Regions from separate parts of the Streptomyces sp. NPDC001980 genome, predicted to be linked through region 1. Evidence: riboswitches for the same ligand, from Rfam matches in the RefSeq annotation. Region 1 holds a riboswitch; the other holds the start of a gene.
The links. Region 1 has a riboswitch for glycine ahead of gcvT (glycine cleavage system aminomethyltransferase GcvT). Riboswitches for the same ligand answer to the same signal wherever they lie in the genome.
Positions count from the first base shown of each region.

Region 2: it holds a riboswitch for glycine, as region 1 does, so the genes downstream of both, gcvP (aminomethyl-transferring glycine dehydrogenase) here and gcvT (glycine cleavage system aminomethyltransferase GcvT) in region 1, are expected to answer to the same signal.

Region 1 covers NZ_JBEOYD010000007.1:324,795-332,055, reverse strand. Annotated here, with positions in the region: gene ABT137_RS14010 (nSTAND1 domain-containing NTPase) at 1-630, shown strand, start outside; gene ABT137_RS14005 (L-serine ammonia-lyase) at 914-2,281, opposite strand; gene glyA (serine hydroxymethyltransferase) at 2,338-3,600, opposite strand; gene gcvH (glycine cleavage system protein GcvH) at 3,640-4,017, opposite strand; gene gcvT (glycine cleavage system aminomethyltransferase GcvT) at 4,141-5,268, opposite strand; glycine riboswitch at 5,317-5,426, opposite strand; glycine riboswitch at 5,427-5,525, opposite strand; gene ABT137_RS13985 (AAA family ATPase) at 5,709-6,383, shown strand; gene ABT137_RS13980 (enhanced serine sensitivity protein SseB) at 6,499-7,261, shown strand, end outside.
Region 2 covers NZ_JBEOYD010000043.1:69,838-77,098, reverse strand. Annotated here, with positions in the region: gene ABT137_RS41860 (DUF881 domain-containing protein) at 1-72, shown strand, start outside; gene ABT137_RS41855 (zinc-ribbon and FHA domain-containing protein) at 263-1,093, shown strand; gene ftsR (transcriptional regulator FtsR) at 1,135-1,872, shown strand; gene ABT137_RS41845 (bifunctional nuclease family protein) at 1,964-2,437, shown strand; gene ABT137_RS41840 (MerR family transcriptional regulator) at 2,734-3,378, shown strand; gene ABT137_RS41835 (DNA polymerase IV) at 3,450-4,823, shown strand; gene ABT137_RS41830 (PRC-barrel domain-containing protein) at 4,944-5,324, opposite strand; glycine riboswitch at 5,438-5,531, shown strand; gene gcvP (aminomethyl-transferring glycine dehydrogenase) at 5,709-7,261, shown strand, end outside.

The DNA.
Region 1 (7,261 bases):
GGACACATCAGTGTCGTCCACTGGGCGGGGGTCAGCCCGGACGGCCGCACCCTGGCCAGCACCAGCGAGGACGACAAGGTGCGGCTGTGGGACATCGGCGATCCGGTGCACCCCCGGCCCCTGCCGGACATCCGTACCGGCGACACCGGCGGCACCCTCTGGGGCACGTTCAGCCGTGACGGGCGGATGCTGGCCACCGCCGGCGTCGGCCACGACGCGCGGCTGTGGGACGTCTCCGATCCCGCGCACGCGACCGCCCTGGGCAACCCGCTGACCGGCCACACCAGCGCGGTGACCTGGGTGGGGTTCAGCTCGGACGATCGCACCCTGGCCGCCGCCGGCGAGGACCGGACCGTCCTGCTGTGGAACGTGACCGACCCGGCGCACCCGGCTGCGTGGGGCAAGGGGATCACCGCCGCCCATACCGACGCGATCGCGACGGCCGCCTACAGCCCGGACGGGCGGTTGCTCGTCACCGCCGGACCGGACCGCGCGATCGAACTCACCCCTGTCGGCGTCGACCGGGCGGTCCGGTGGGTCTGCGCAGGCACCGCCACACTGCTCACGGCACCGCAGTGGCGACAGTACATACCGGAACTTCCCTACGCCCAGCCATGCCGAGGTCAGTGAGGTGTTCTGCACCCGACGTCGGATCGGCCCCTCCACCACGGCGCGATACGTCCGGGGCCGGGCTCCACGGCTACCGAAGACGCCGGCGCAGGCCGACGCGTCAGGAACGCCGGTCCTCCTGCAGCCGGACCCGTGCCCACCCGCAGACAGCGACGTGCTCCGAGGGACATCCTGGGGACTTTCAAGCCTGTCCCAGGGACTTCTCGGGGACTTTCCGCCCCGTAAGCGGGGAAGGCCCCGACAGCGCCGAAAGACAGTAACGGGCCGGTCAGGGCCCATTCCCCTAGCACTCGATGATGTTCACCGCCAGCCCGCCCCGGGCCGTCTCCTTGTACTTGACGCTCATGTCGGCGCCGGTGTCCTTCATGGTCTTGATGACCTTGTCGAGGGACACCTTGTGGGAGCCGTCGCCGCGCATGGCCATGCGGGCCGCGGTGACCGCCTTGACCGCGGCCATGCCGTTGCGTTCGATGCAGGGGATCTGGACCAGGCCGCCGACCGGGTCGCAGGTGAGGCCGAGGTTGTGCTCCATGCCGATCTCGGCCGCGTTCTCGACCTGTTCCGGGGAACCGCCGAGGACCTCGGCGAGCGCGCCCGCCGCCATCGAGCAGGCCGAGCCGACCTCGCCCTGGCAGCCGACCTCGGCGCCGGAGATGGACGCGTTCTCCTTGAAGAGCATGCCGATCGCGCCGGCCGCGAGGAGGAAGCGGACCACGCCGTCCTCGTCGGCGCCGGGCACGAAGTTGAGGTAGTAGTGCAGGACCGCCGGGATGATGCCGGCCGCGCCGTTCGTGGGCGCGGTGACCACGCGGCCGCCCGCCGCGTTCTCCTCGTTCACGGCCATCGCGTAGAGCGTGATCCACTCCATCGCGTGCGCCAGCGGGTCGCCCTCGGCGCGCAGCTGGCGGGCGGTCACGGCGGCCCGGCGCTTCACCCGGAGCCCGCCCGGCAGGATGCCCTCCCGGGACATGCCGCGGGAGACGCAGGCCTGCATCACCCGCCAGATGTCCAGCAGGCCCTCGCGGATCTCCTCCTCGGTGCGCCAGGCCCGCTCGTTCTCCAGCATCAGCGCGGAGATCGACAGACCGGTCTCCTGCGTCAGGCGGAGCAGCTCGTCGCCGGTGCGGAAGGGGTACTTCAGGACGGTGTCGTCGAGTTTGATGCGGTCCGCGCCGACCGCCTCCTCGTCGACGACGAACCCGCCGCCGACCGAGTAGTACGTCTTGGAGAGGAGCTCGGCCCCGGACGCGTCGTAGGCCCAGAGGGTCATCCCGTTCGCGTGGTACGGGAGCGTCTTGCGGCGGTGGAGTTTCAGGTCGTCGTCGAAGGAGAACGCGATCTCGTGCTCGCCGAGCAGCGACAGGCGCTTCGTGGCCTTGATCGCCTCGATCCGGTCGTCGGCCGTCTCCACGTCCACCGTGCGCGGCGAGGCGCCCTCCAGACCGAGCAGCACCGCCTTCGGGGTGCCGTGGCCGTGGCCGGTCGCGCCGAGGGAGCCGTACAGCTCGGCGCGTACGGCGGCGACGGAGGGCAGCAGGTCCTCGTTGTGCAGGCGGCGGGCGAACATGCGGGCCGCGCGCATCGGCCCGACGGTGTGGGAGCTCGACGGGCCGATGCCGATCGAGAACAGGTCGAAGACCGAGATGGCCACGGGAACTCCTCCAAAGAGGGTGGGGGCACACGCCTTCGGGTGCCCCCACCAGGGAACTACTTGTTCAGACCGGGGTAAAGCGGGTGCTTCGCCGTCAGTGCCTCGACCCGGGCCTTGAGGGCCGCCGCGTCGTAGGACGGCTTCAGCGTCTCGGCGATCACGTCCGCGACCTCGGCGAAGTCCTCGGCCGTGAAGCCGCGGGTGGCCAGCGCCGGGGTGCCGATCCGCAGACCCGAGGTGACCATCGGCGGCCTCGGGTCGTTCGGGACGGCGTTGCGGTTGACCGTGATGCCGACCTCGTGGAGACGGTCCTCGGCCTGCTGCCCGTCCAGCTCGGACTCGCGCAGGTCCACGAGGATCAGGTGGACGTCCGTACCACCGGACAGGACGTTCACGCCGGCCTCGCGGGCGTCGGCGGCGGTGAGCCGCTCCGCCAGGATGCGCGCACCCTCCACGGTACGACGCTGGCGCTCCTTGAAGTCCTCGCTCGCCGCGACCTTGAAGGAGACCGCCTTCGCCGCGATCACGTGCTCCAGGGGACCGCCCTGGAAGCCCGGGAAGACGGACGAGTTCAGCTTCTTCGCGAAGGCCTGGCGGGCCAGGATGATCCCGCCGCGCGGGCCGCCGAGCGTCTTGTGGGTGGTGGAGGTGACCACGTCCGCGTAGGGGACCGGGTTCGGGTGCAGCCCCGCCGCGACCAGGCCGGCGAAGTGCGCCATGTCGACCCACAGGTACGCCTCGACCTCGTCGGCGATCCGGCGGAACTCCGCGAAGTCCAGCTGCCGCGGGTACGCCGACCAGCCCGCGATGATCACCTTCGGCCGGTGCTCCTTGGCGAGCCGCTCCACCTCGGCCATGTCGACGAGACCGGCGTCGTCGACGTGGTACGCGACCACGTTGAACTGCTTGCCGGAGAAGTTCAGGCGCATGCCGTGGGTCAGGTGGCCGCCGTGGGCGAGGTCCAGGCCCAGGATGGTGTCGCCGGGCTGGGCCAGCGCGAACAGGGCCGCCTGGTTGGCGGAGGCACCGGAGTGCGGCTGCACGTTGGCGTACTCGGCGCCGAACAGCTCCTTCACCCGGTCGATGGCGATCTGCTCGGTGACGTCGACGTGCTCGCAGCCGCCGTAGTAGCGGCGGCCCGGGTAGCCCTCGGCGTACTTGTTGGTGAGGACCGAGCCCTGCGCCTCCATGACCGCGAGCGGAGCGAAGTTCTCCGAGGCGATCATCTCCAGGGTGGACTGCTGGCGCGCCAGCTCGGCGTCGACCGCGGCGGCTACCTCGGGGTCGAGCTCGTGCAGGGGCGTGTTCAGAACGGACATCTGTTTCTACGACTCCTAGGCCGGGGTCTGCGGCGGCTCTCAGCCGGCGGTGAAGGCGGTGTACTCGTCGGCGGCGAGCAGGTCGTCGGGCTCGTCCGTGACCCGCACCTTGAACAGCCAGCCGCCCTCGAAGGGGGCCGAGTTCACCAGGGACGGGTCGTCGACGACGTCCTCGTTGACCGCGGTGATCTCACCGGTGACCGGCGCGTACAGGTCGGACACCGACTTGGTCGACTCCAGCTCACCGCAGGACTCGCCCGCGGTCACCGTGTCGCCGACCGCCGGGAGCTGGACGAAGACGACGTCACCGAGCGCGTTGGCCGCGTGCTCCGTGATGCCGACCGTCGCCACGCCGTCCTCGGCGGCCGTCAGCCACTCGTGCTCCTTGCTGTACCGCAGCTGCTGGGGGTTGCTCATGGCCTGAATTCTCCTGTACGCGGGGGAGTGCTGGTGAATGAGGAACTGCTGGGAACGTGCGTGACCAGCGGCGATGTGCGCCAGGTCACGCCCGGTGGCTGCTGCCGACGCCGGTAGCGGCGATCACTTCTGGCGCTTGTAGAACGGCAGCGGCACGACCTCGTACGGCTCGTGACTGCCCCGGATGTCCACGCCGACGCCCGCCGTGCCCGGCGCCGAGTGCGCCGCGTCGACGTACGCCATGGCGATCGGCCTGCCCAGGGTCGGGGAGGGGGCGCCCGAGGTGACCTCGCCGATCACCTCGCCGCCGGCGACCACCGGGTATCCGGCGCGGGGCACCCGGCGGCCCTCGGCGACCAGGCCGACGAGCACGCGCGGCGGGTTCTGCTCCGCACGGGCGGCGGCCTCGGCGAGCGCCGCGCGTCCCACGAAGTCGCCCTCCTTCTCGAACTTCACCACCCGGCCGAGCCCGGCGTCGAAGGGGGTGAGCGAGGTGGTGAGCTCATGGCCGTACAGCGGCATGCCCGCCTCCAGCCGCAGCGTGTCCCGGCAGGACAGCCCGCACGGCACCAGGCCCACCGCGGAACCCGCCTTGGTCAGCGCCTGCCACAGCTCCACCGCGTGCTCCGGCTTCACGAACAGCTCGAAGCCGTCCTCGCCGGTGTAGCCGGTGCGCGCGATCAGCGCCGGGACGCCGGCGACGGTGCCGGGCAGCCCGGCGTAGTACTTCAGCCCGTCCAGGTCGGCGTCCGTGAGGGAGGCGAGGATGCCCGGGGACTCCGGGCCCTGGACGGCGATCAGCGCGTACGCGTCCCGGTCGTCGCGCACCTCGGCGTCGAACCCGGCGGAGCGGTCCACGAGCGCGTCGAGGACGACCTGGGCGTTCGAGGCGTTGGCGACGACCAGGTACTCGGTCTCGGCCAGCCGGTAGACGATCAGGTCGTCCAGGATGCCGCCGTCGGCGCGGCAGATCATGGTGTAGCGGGCCCGGCCCACGCCGACGGAGGCGATGTTGCCGACCAGGGCGTGGTTCAGCAGGGCGGCGGCCCGGGGGCCGGTCACGGTGATCTCGCCCATGTGGGAGAGGTCGAAGAGCCCGGCCCTGCTCCGTACCGCGACGTGCTCGTCGCGCTCGGAGCCGTAGCGCAGGGGCATGTCCCAGCCGGCGAAGTCGGTCATGGTCGCGCCGAGCGAGCGGTGCAGGGCATCGAGCGCGGTACGGCGGGGTGCGGCGGAATCGGTACTGCTCATCGGTCGGTCGTCTCCCGAAGGTCCCAAGGGCATGACAGGCGAGGGCTGTCCTCCCCATCTGTCATCGGAACCTGAGAGGTTCGCCCTGACCACGAACGTGATCACGGCTTGCACCTTGGGTGGAGCCACTGACACAGCGGCCCGCTTTTCAGATGTGCCTCGCCCGCGCGGTAACGGGGGCCTGAGAGATTCAAGGGAGGGACTTGCTCCTTCGGCGCCCCAGCGAAGACGGCTGGGGACTCTCCCGCGCGGATTCAAGCGGCCGGTATGCAGTTGGCGCGGACATCATTGCACGCCGCCCGGGGCCGTGGCAGGCCGGACGTGCCCCTCCGTTCTGTGACGGGCCTGTGGCAGGACGCGAACGGAACCGCGAGACACCGTGCATTACCTTCTCTTTACGTTAAGTGGGGAGAACCTTTCCTGAATCCCCAGGGAGGACGATCACGGTGACAAGGACCACGGCATACGCGACGACGACGGGCCTCGCCCTGCCCCAGCAGTCGACGGCCCCGGCCCGCGAGCGGTGCGGCGACGGCCCCGCACCGGTCGTCCGCGACCTGCGCGACCGCGCCGGGCACAGCCCGCACGGCCTGCTCTTCGGCCCCCGGGACCTGGTCGTGGTCACCGGGCTGCCCGGCAGCGGCAAGTCCACCCTGATGCACCGCACCGTCCAGGGCATCCGCATCGACTCCCAGGACACCCGCGACCGCTGGGACGCCCGCCTGGCCCGTCTCCTGCCGTACGCCGTCTACCGCCCGCTGGTCCGCCTCGCCCACTACGCCGGGCTGCGCCGGGCCCTTCGCACCGGCGAGGGCGTGGCCGTGCACGACTGCGGGACCCAGGCCTGGGTGCGGGACTGGCTGGCCCGGGAGGCCCGCCGCCGCGGCGGCACCCTGCACCTGCTGCTCCTCGACGTCACGCCGGGCACGGCACTGGACGGCCAGCGCGAGCGCGGCCGGGGCGTCTCCCGGTACGCCTTCCTGCGCCACCGCCGGGCGGCCGGCCGGCTGCTGCGTGCGGCGGAGAAGGGGAAACTGCCCGAGGGCATCGGCTCGGCGGTCCTCCTCGACCGGGACGCGGCGGACGTCCTGCGCCGGATCGCCTTCGCGGGCTGAGATCGCCTTCGCCGAGATCGCTTTCGCGGCCCGAATCGGCTGGTGGGGTGGCTTTGTCGGCGTCACCCGCTAGCCTTTCCAGCCTCAGCAGCGGTTTCCAGCAGGCGGTAGGCAGATGGACTTCCCGGCGGACATTCCCGCGGACTTCCCGGCACAGGCGCACCCCCACCCGCACGGCGGGTGGCCCGGCAACGAACTGGAGGAGGTCCTGTCGGCCTCCCTCGGCGTGCCCGCGGCGGCGGGCCGGCTCATCGAGGTACTGGGCCGGAGTTTCCTGTGGATCCCGCTGCCGGAGGGCGGCGGCCCGCACAGCGGCCCGCTGGACCTGCCCACCACACAGATCGAGGGCCGGGTGTACGTGCCGGTCTTCAGCTCCGAGGAGCAGTTCCGCCTGGTGGCCGGCTCCCACCTGTCGTACACGATCGCCCCGGCGGTCGAGTTCGCCCGCGGCCTGCCCCCGCAGGTCGGCATCGCCGTGAACCCCGGCGGAGTGGTCGGTGTCCCGCTGCCGCCGGAGGCGGTCGCCCAGCTCTGCCGGACCGGCCGCACCGAACTGGACGGCCCCGCCTCCGGCGGCCGGGTCCGCCTCTTCGAACCGGACTGGCAGGACGACCCGATGGACTTCCTGACCGCGGCGTCGGCGGAGTTCGCGGCGATCGGCGTGGTCGCCACGGCCCGCCGTTGCCTCGCCGCGATCGAGACGGCGGACCCGGTGATGTTCGTGGGCGTCGAACTCTCCCAGTGGGAGGGCGACATGCGCGCCCTGCCCCTGGAGGCCCTGGGCAAGGCGCTGGGCCGGGTCCCGGTGCGGTGGCCGGTGAACCTGGTCCTGCTGGACGTGGCGGACGACCCGGTGGCGCACTGGATGCGCGAGAACG
Region 2 (7,261 bases), on a different contig from region 1:
TCCGCCAAGATCGTCGTGGATGCCTTGCGACCGGCGAAGCAGCCTGACTACGCTCGGTCGTCCTCACAGTGAACCGGCGGTGCATGGGGGACGTCCGGCGAGGGCATGAGGATGCGGGGGGTCGGCGCACCGGGGAACCGGAGCGTGGTGGAAACTGTCTGGTGGATACGGACGTTGTGTGGTTGTCCGGGTCGGCCGGTTTATTCAGTCAGGGTTCGTCCTGCCCCACGGGCGGGTCTGTTTCGGTCAAGGGGAATCGCCCGTGAAGTTGTTTGCGAAGTTGTTCGGCAAGAGCGCGCGAGAGGGTAGCGACAACGCGACCGCGCGCCATCGGGCACAGCCCGACGCGGAGGGCCAGCGCCCGCTGTTCCGGGACCAGGTGGCTGGTCCGGGGGGTGACATTTCGGGAGGTCAGGGCGCGCCGTCAGTTGACCCGTCCCAGTCCGGCGGCATAGGTTTCGGGCAACCGTCAACCTCAGGTACGGGTGGAGGGTTCACCTCCGGCCCGTACGCGTCCAACGCCCCGGCGGGGCAGCCGCGGCAGGAGGATCCGTCCATGTCGGCCCTGGTTTGTACGAGGTGCGGTAACCGCAACGCGGAGAACGCCCGCTTCTGTTCCAACTGCGGAGCCCCGCTGCGTGCGGGCGCCGTCCCCGAGCGTGCGTCGGAGACGACGTCCACGATCTCGATCTCCGGCCTGGAGGCCTACGACGCCGAGGTCACCGGCCAGACCCAGATGCCGTCGCTCTCTCCCGAGGCGCAGGCGGCGGTCGACGCGCTGCCGCTCGGCTCCGCGCTGCTGGTCGTGCGCCGAGGCCCGAACTCGGGCAGCCGATTCCTGCTGGACAGCGAGCTGACCACGGCCGGCCGCCACCCGCAGAGCGACATCTTCCTTGACGACGTGACGGTGTCGCGTCGGCACGTGGAGTTCCGCCGCCAGCCGGACGGCTCGTTCACGGTGGCCGACGTCGGCAGCCTCAACGGCACGTATGTCAACCGGGAGCGCATCGACCAGGTCGCTCTGTCGAACGGTGACGAGGTCCAGATCGGCAAGTACCGGCTGGTCTTCTACGCGAGTCGGCAGGGCATCTGACCCTCCGGAGCTCGCCTGGAGGACCCCAGGGAAGAAGGTCCATGCTGCACACACCGAGCGGCGGTACCGGTCACGGCACCGCCGCCACGGAACCCGGGCTGATGAGCATCGGCACGGTGCTGAACGTGCTGCGCGACGAGTTCCCCGAAGTCACCATCTCCAAGATCCGCTTTCTGGAGTCGGAGGGGCTCATCGAGCCGCGCCGTACCCCTTCCGGGTACCGGAAGTTCAGCGCCGGGGACGTGGAGCGTCTCGGACACGTTCTGCGGATGCAGCGGGACCACTATCTGCCGCTCAAGGTCATCCGGGAGTACCTGGAAGCCATGGAGCGCGGCGAGGCGGTACAGCCGCCCGTGCTGGGACGGCAGCGGGACGGCGAGGCCGTGCCGACGGCTCCCGAGGTGCCCACGGTGGCGCGGATCGGCCGGGACGAACTGCTCGCGGCCGCCGACATCGACGAGAGCCGCCTCGCGGAGTGGGAGTCGTACGGACTGATCGCTCCGCTGGAGGACGGCGTGTACGACGTGGAGACGGTCACCGTGGCCTCGCTCGTGGCCGAGCTGGGCCGGTTCGGGATCGAGCCGCGCCATCTGCGGGCGATGAAGGCCGCCGCCGACCGGGAGGCCGGCCTGGTGGACCAGGTGGTGGCGCCGCTCAAGCGTCACCGCAACCCGCAGACCAGGGCCCATGCGGAGGCCCGTACGAAGGAGCTGGCGGCGCTCACGGTGAAGCTGCACGCCGCGCTGATGCAGACGGCGCTGGGGGTGCGGCTGCCGTGACAAACGCGACAGGACCCGGGCGGAGGCCGGATCGGGCGCGCGTTCCGGGCCCGACTACCCAAACGTCCCGGGCACGGCCTAGGGTTGCTGTGTGAACGAGCTCGATGTCGTAGGTGTCCGGGTGGAAATGCCCTCCAACCAACCGATCGTGCTCCTGCGCGAAGTGGGAGGCGACCGTTACCTCCCCATCTGGATCGGGCCGGGGGAGGCGACGGCGATCGCGTTCGCCCAGCAGGGCATGGCGCCCGCCAGGCCGCTGACCCATGACCTGTTCAAGGACGTGCTGGAGGCCGTCGGCCAGGAGCTCACCGAAGTGCGCATCACGGACCTGCGTGAAGGCGTCTTCTACGCGGAACTGGTCTTCGCCAGCGGGGTCGAGGTGAGCGCCCGTCCGTCCGACGCCATAGCGCTGGCGCTGCGCACCGGAACGCCGATCTACGGCAGTGACACGGTGCTGGACGACGCGGGCATCGCGATCCCGGACGAGCAGGAGGACGAGGTGGAGAAGTTCCGCGAGTTCCTCGACCAGATCTCCCCGGAGGACTTCGGCACCAGCAGCCAGTGAGGACCGGAGCGGGCCCGTCATCCACCAGGAGGTCGGTGACGGGCCGATTCGTGACACAAGGCCCGCGACGGGCCGGTGCGGGGCCGGTCACAGCCGAAACTCATGGGCAATTGCCAGCGGCCATTGAGAGCGTCCTACGGCCTCCCGCCAGAGCATTCGGCTAGCCTTTCCCCGCGGTGGGGCACGGGAAACCACTCCTAGGGTGATTATCACTCGGCGTGCCGAGTGTGGCGATCGTTGACGCACCCCTGGTGACTGCCTACCGTCGAGAAGGCAGGTCAAGGACGGAGGTCGGCGTGAGAAGCAGCGGCGACGGTATGGCTGGGGGTGCCCCCGGACGCGGTTTCGGGGAGAGCGGTCCGTCCCCGCTTCACAGCAGCATTGCCGGTCACGCCCCTCAGCGGCCGACCGCAGTGCAAAGCGGCGGAGGGGCGGCGTCCATGGCCACCGAGGAGATCGGCTACCGCGGGCCAACGGCCTGCGCGGCGGCCGGCATCACTTACCGGCAGCTCGACTACTGGGCCCGCACCGGCCTGGTCGAGCCCAGCGTGCGGCCCGCCTACGGGTCGGGCACCCAGCGTCTGTACAGCTTCCGGGACGTCGTCGTCCTGAAGATCGTCAAGCGGTTCCTGGACACCGGGGTCTCCCTCCAGAACATCCGCTCCGCCGTCCAGCACCTGAGGGACCGCGGTTTCCGCGACCTGGAGCGCATGACCCTGATGAGCGACGGTGCCACGGTCTACGAGTGCACCTCGCCCGACGAGGTGCACGCCCTGCTCCAGGGCGGTCAGGGCATCTTCGGGATCGCGGTCGGCGTGGTGTGGCGGGACGTGGAGAACGCGCTCTCCCAGCTGCACGGCGAGCGCGTCGACACCGGCGAGACGCTCGTCGGCCACAACCCCGCCGACGAACTGGCCCGGCGGCGCAACCGGGCGGTCTGAAGGCCTCCTGTGATGCCCCGGCGCGGTTTCGTGCCGGGGCATTGTCAGTGCTGTGGTGCAGCATCGGAGATGTGAGAAACGCGCCCACGATCCTGCATCTCGACATGGATGCCTTCTTCGCCTCGGTGGAGCAGGCGTCCAAGCCGAGCCTGCGCGGGAAGGCCGTGGTCGTGGGCGGGCTGGGACCCCGCGGTGTGGTGGCCACCGCGTCGTACGAGGCCCGGGTGTTCGGGGTGCACTCCGCGATGCCGATGGGGCAGGCACGGCGGCTGGCGCCGAACGCCGCGTATCTGGTGCCCCGCTTCGGGCTGTACCGGTCGATCAGCGAGCAGGTGATGGGGCTGCTGCGCGGGCTCTCCCCGCTGGTGGAGCCGCTCAGCCTGGACGAGGCGTTCGTGGATCTGGAGGCCGGTGAGGTGGCCTGGGACGCCGTGTCGGCGCGCCTGGTGGGGGAGAGGCTCCGCGCAGACATACGGGCCGTCACCGGGCTCTCCGGGTCGGTCGGGCTCGCCGCCGCCAAGATGCTCGCGAAGATCGCCTCCGAGCAGGCCAAGCCCGACGGGCTGGTGCTGATCGAGCCGGGTACGGAGCGGGCGATGCTGGGGCCGATGACGGTGCGGACCCTGCCGGGGGTGGGGCCGGCCACGGGGGACCATCTGCGGCGGGCCGGGATCACCACGGTCGACGAGATCGCCGAGGCGGGGGAGGACGAGCTGGTACGGCTGCTCGGCAAGGCCCACGGCCACTCGCTGTACGCGATGGCGCTCGCGCACGACGAGCGGCCCGTGGTGGCCGAACGGGAGACGAAGTCGGTGTCGGTCGAGGACACCTACGACGTGGACATCCACGACCGGCTGCGGGTGGGGATGGAGGTGCAGCGGCTGGCCGACCGGTGTGTACGGCGGCTGCGGGGGGCCGGGCTGTCCGGACGGACCATCGTGCTCAAGGTGCGGCGGTACGACTTCTCGACCCTGACCCGGTCGGAGACGCTCAGGGGGCCGACCGACGACCCGGCGGTGGTACGGGAGGCGGCCGCGCGGTTGCTGGACTCGGTGGACACGACCGGGGGCGTGCGGTTGCTGGGGGTGGGGGTGTCGGGGCTGGCCGACTACACGCAGGAGGACCTGTTCGCGCAGGCAGCGGCCGGGGAGGGGGCGGCGGAGTTCGCCGCGGAGGAGGACGTTGCGGAGCCGGCCGCCGAGGAGCAGGTGGTTGCCGAGCGGCGGTGGCCTGCGGGGCATGATGTGCGGCATGCCGAATACGGGCACGGGTGGGTACAGGGGAGTGGGCTGGGGCGGGTGACGGTGCGGTTCGAGACGCCGGGGTCGGTCGAGCCGGGGAGAGTGCGGACGTTTCGGGTCGAGGACCCTGAGCTGGAGCCGGCGGAGCCGCTGCCGTTGGTGCCGGGAGGGCGGGGGGTTCCGGTGGACGGGGTGGGGGCGTGACCGAGGGATGTCGCTTACCGGCGCTGGCAGGGTGCCTCCCCCAGAGGGGGTACCCCCAGCCGAAGGCTGGGGGAGGAACCGCGCGATCAGCCCCCACCGGCCCGCACGCACCGTCGGCCATCAAGCACCCGCGTCCTCCGTTCCCGCCAGCTTGCCGAAGTCGCGGTCCGGGTGGTCGTGGGGCGGGGCGGTCGTGTCCAGGCCGTAGTGGTGGTAGAGCTGGAGTTCCTGTTCCGGGGAGAGGTGGCGGCCCACGCCGAAGTCGGGGGCGTCTTTGATCAGGGCGCGGTCGAAGGGGACCTGCAGGGTGCCCTCGACCAGTTCGCTGGGCTCCAGGGGCACGAAGGCGTCCCGGGAGAACAGGCCGGTGCGTATGGCCGCCCACTCCGGCACGCCCGTCGCGTCGTCGAGGTACACCTCGTCGATCGTGCCGATCTTCGTGCCGTTGCGGTCGAACGCCTTGCGGCCGATCAGGTTGCGCGGATCGATGTCGGTCTGCACGGGCCCTCCACTTGGTCGCAACTCATCCGTAAGCACTACAAAAGAGCACATTGAAGGAGGCGGCCACTCGAAGGCTCCGGTGTTGCCCTCGCTGGTACCCTGGCAACGGCTGCTGACCCCGTGCGGGAGAGTCCTCCGGGCAACCGGAGGCGCCGAAGGAGCAAATCCTCCCCGGAATCTCTCAGGCTCACGTACCGCACGGACGAGGTCACTCTGGAAAGCAGGGCGGACGTCGATGGTGTCCGCTCTCACCGACGGTGAAAGCCGGTGGTCCGCAAGGGCCCACTGGCGAAGCTCTCAGGTTAGATGACAGAGGGGGAGGCCGTCGGGGTACCCGTGCCGGGGTACCCCTCGAAGGTCGCGTCAGACCAGGAGGCCTCCGCAATGACCGCCCAGCGCATCCCGCTCTCCGAGCTTGAGCAGGGTATTCCCTTCGAGCAGCGCCATATCGGCCCCGACCACGAGGCTCGGGCCAAGATGCTCGCCCAGGTCGGGTACGGCTCGCTCGACGAGCTGACCGCCGCCGCCGTGCCGGACGTGATCAAGAACGCCGACCGCCTGGAGCTGCCGGACGCCCGGACCGAGGCCGAGGTACTGGCCGAGCTGCGGTCGCTGGCCGACCGGAACCAGGTGCTCGACTCGATGATCGGCCTGGGGTACTACGGGACCTTCACGCCGCCCGTGATTCTGCGCAACGTGATGGAGAACCCCGCCTGGTACACGGCCTACACGCCGTACCAGCCGGAGATCTCCCAGGGCCGCCTGGAAGCGCTGCTGAACTTCCAGACCGTGGTCGCCGACCTCACCGGGCTGCCCACCTCCGGTGCCTCGCTGCTCGACGAGGGCACGGCCGCCGCGGAGGCCATGGCCCTGTCGTTGCGCATGGGCAAGAACAAGAAGGGCGTCTTCGTCGTCGACGCGGACGCGCTGCCGCAGACCATCGCCGTGATCCAGACCCGGGCCGAGCCCACGGGCGTGGAGGTCGTGGTCGCCGACCTCGCCGACGGCATTCCGGCGGACCTCGCCGGGCGGGAGATCAACGGGGTGCTCGTCCAGTACCCCGGCGCCTCCGGTGCCGTACGCGACATCAAGTCCGTCGTCGAGCAGGCGCACGAAGTCGGCGCGCTCGTCACCGTCGCCGCCGACCTGCTCGCGCTGACCCTGCTGACCTCGCCGGGTGAGCTCGGGGCCGACATCGCCGTCGGCACCACCCAGCGGTTCGGTGTGCCGATGGGCTTCGGCGGGCCGCACGCCGGTTACATGGCGGTCCGTGAGAAGTTCGCGCGCAGCCTGCCCGGGCGGCTCGTGGGCGTCTCCGTGGACGTGGACGGGAACAAGGCGTACCGGCTGGCGCTGCAGACCCGTGAGCAGCACATCCGGCGGGAGAAGGCCACCAGCAACATCTGCACCGCGCAGGTGCTGCTCGCGGTGATGGCCGGCATGTACGCCGTCTACCACGGGCCCGAGGGGCTCAGGGCCATCGCGCGGCGGACGCACCGCTACGCCACGATCCTCGCCGCGGGACTCACGGCCGGCGGTGTCGAGATCGTGCACGGCGCCTACTTCGACACCCTGACCGCGCGCGTGCCCGGCAAGGCCGCCGAGATCGTCGGCGCCGCCCGCCGGGGCGGCGTCAACCTGCGTCTCGTCGACGCCGACCACGTCTCCATGGCCTGCGACGAGACCACCACCCGCGCCCAGCTGAGCGCCGTCTGGACGGCCTTCGGCGTCGAGGGCGACGTCGAGGCGCTGGACGCCGCCGCCGAGGACACGCTGCCCGAGGCGCTGCTGCGCGCCGACGGCTACCTGACCCACCCCGTCTTCCGGCAGCACCGCTCCGAGACCGCGATGCTCCGCTACCTGCGCAGGCTCGCCGACCGGGACTACGCGCTGGACCGCGGGATGATCCCGCTGGGCTCCTGCACCATGAAGCTCAA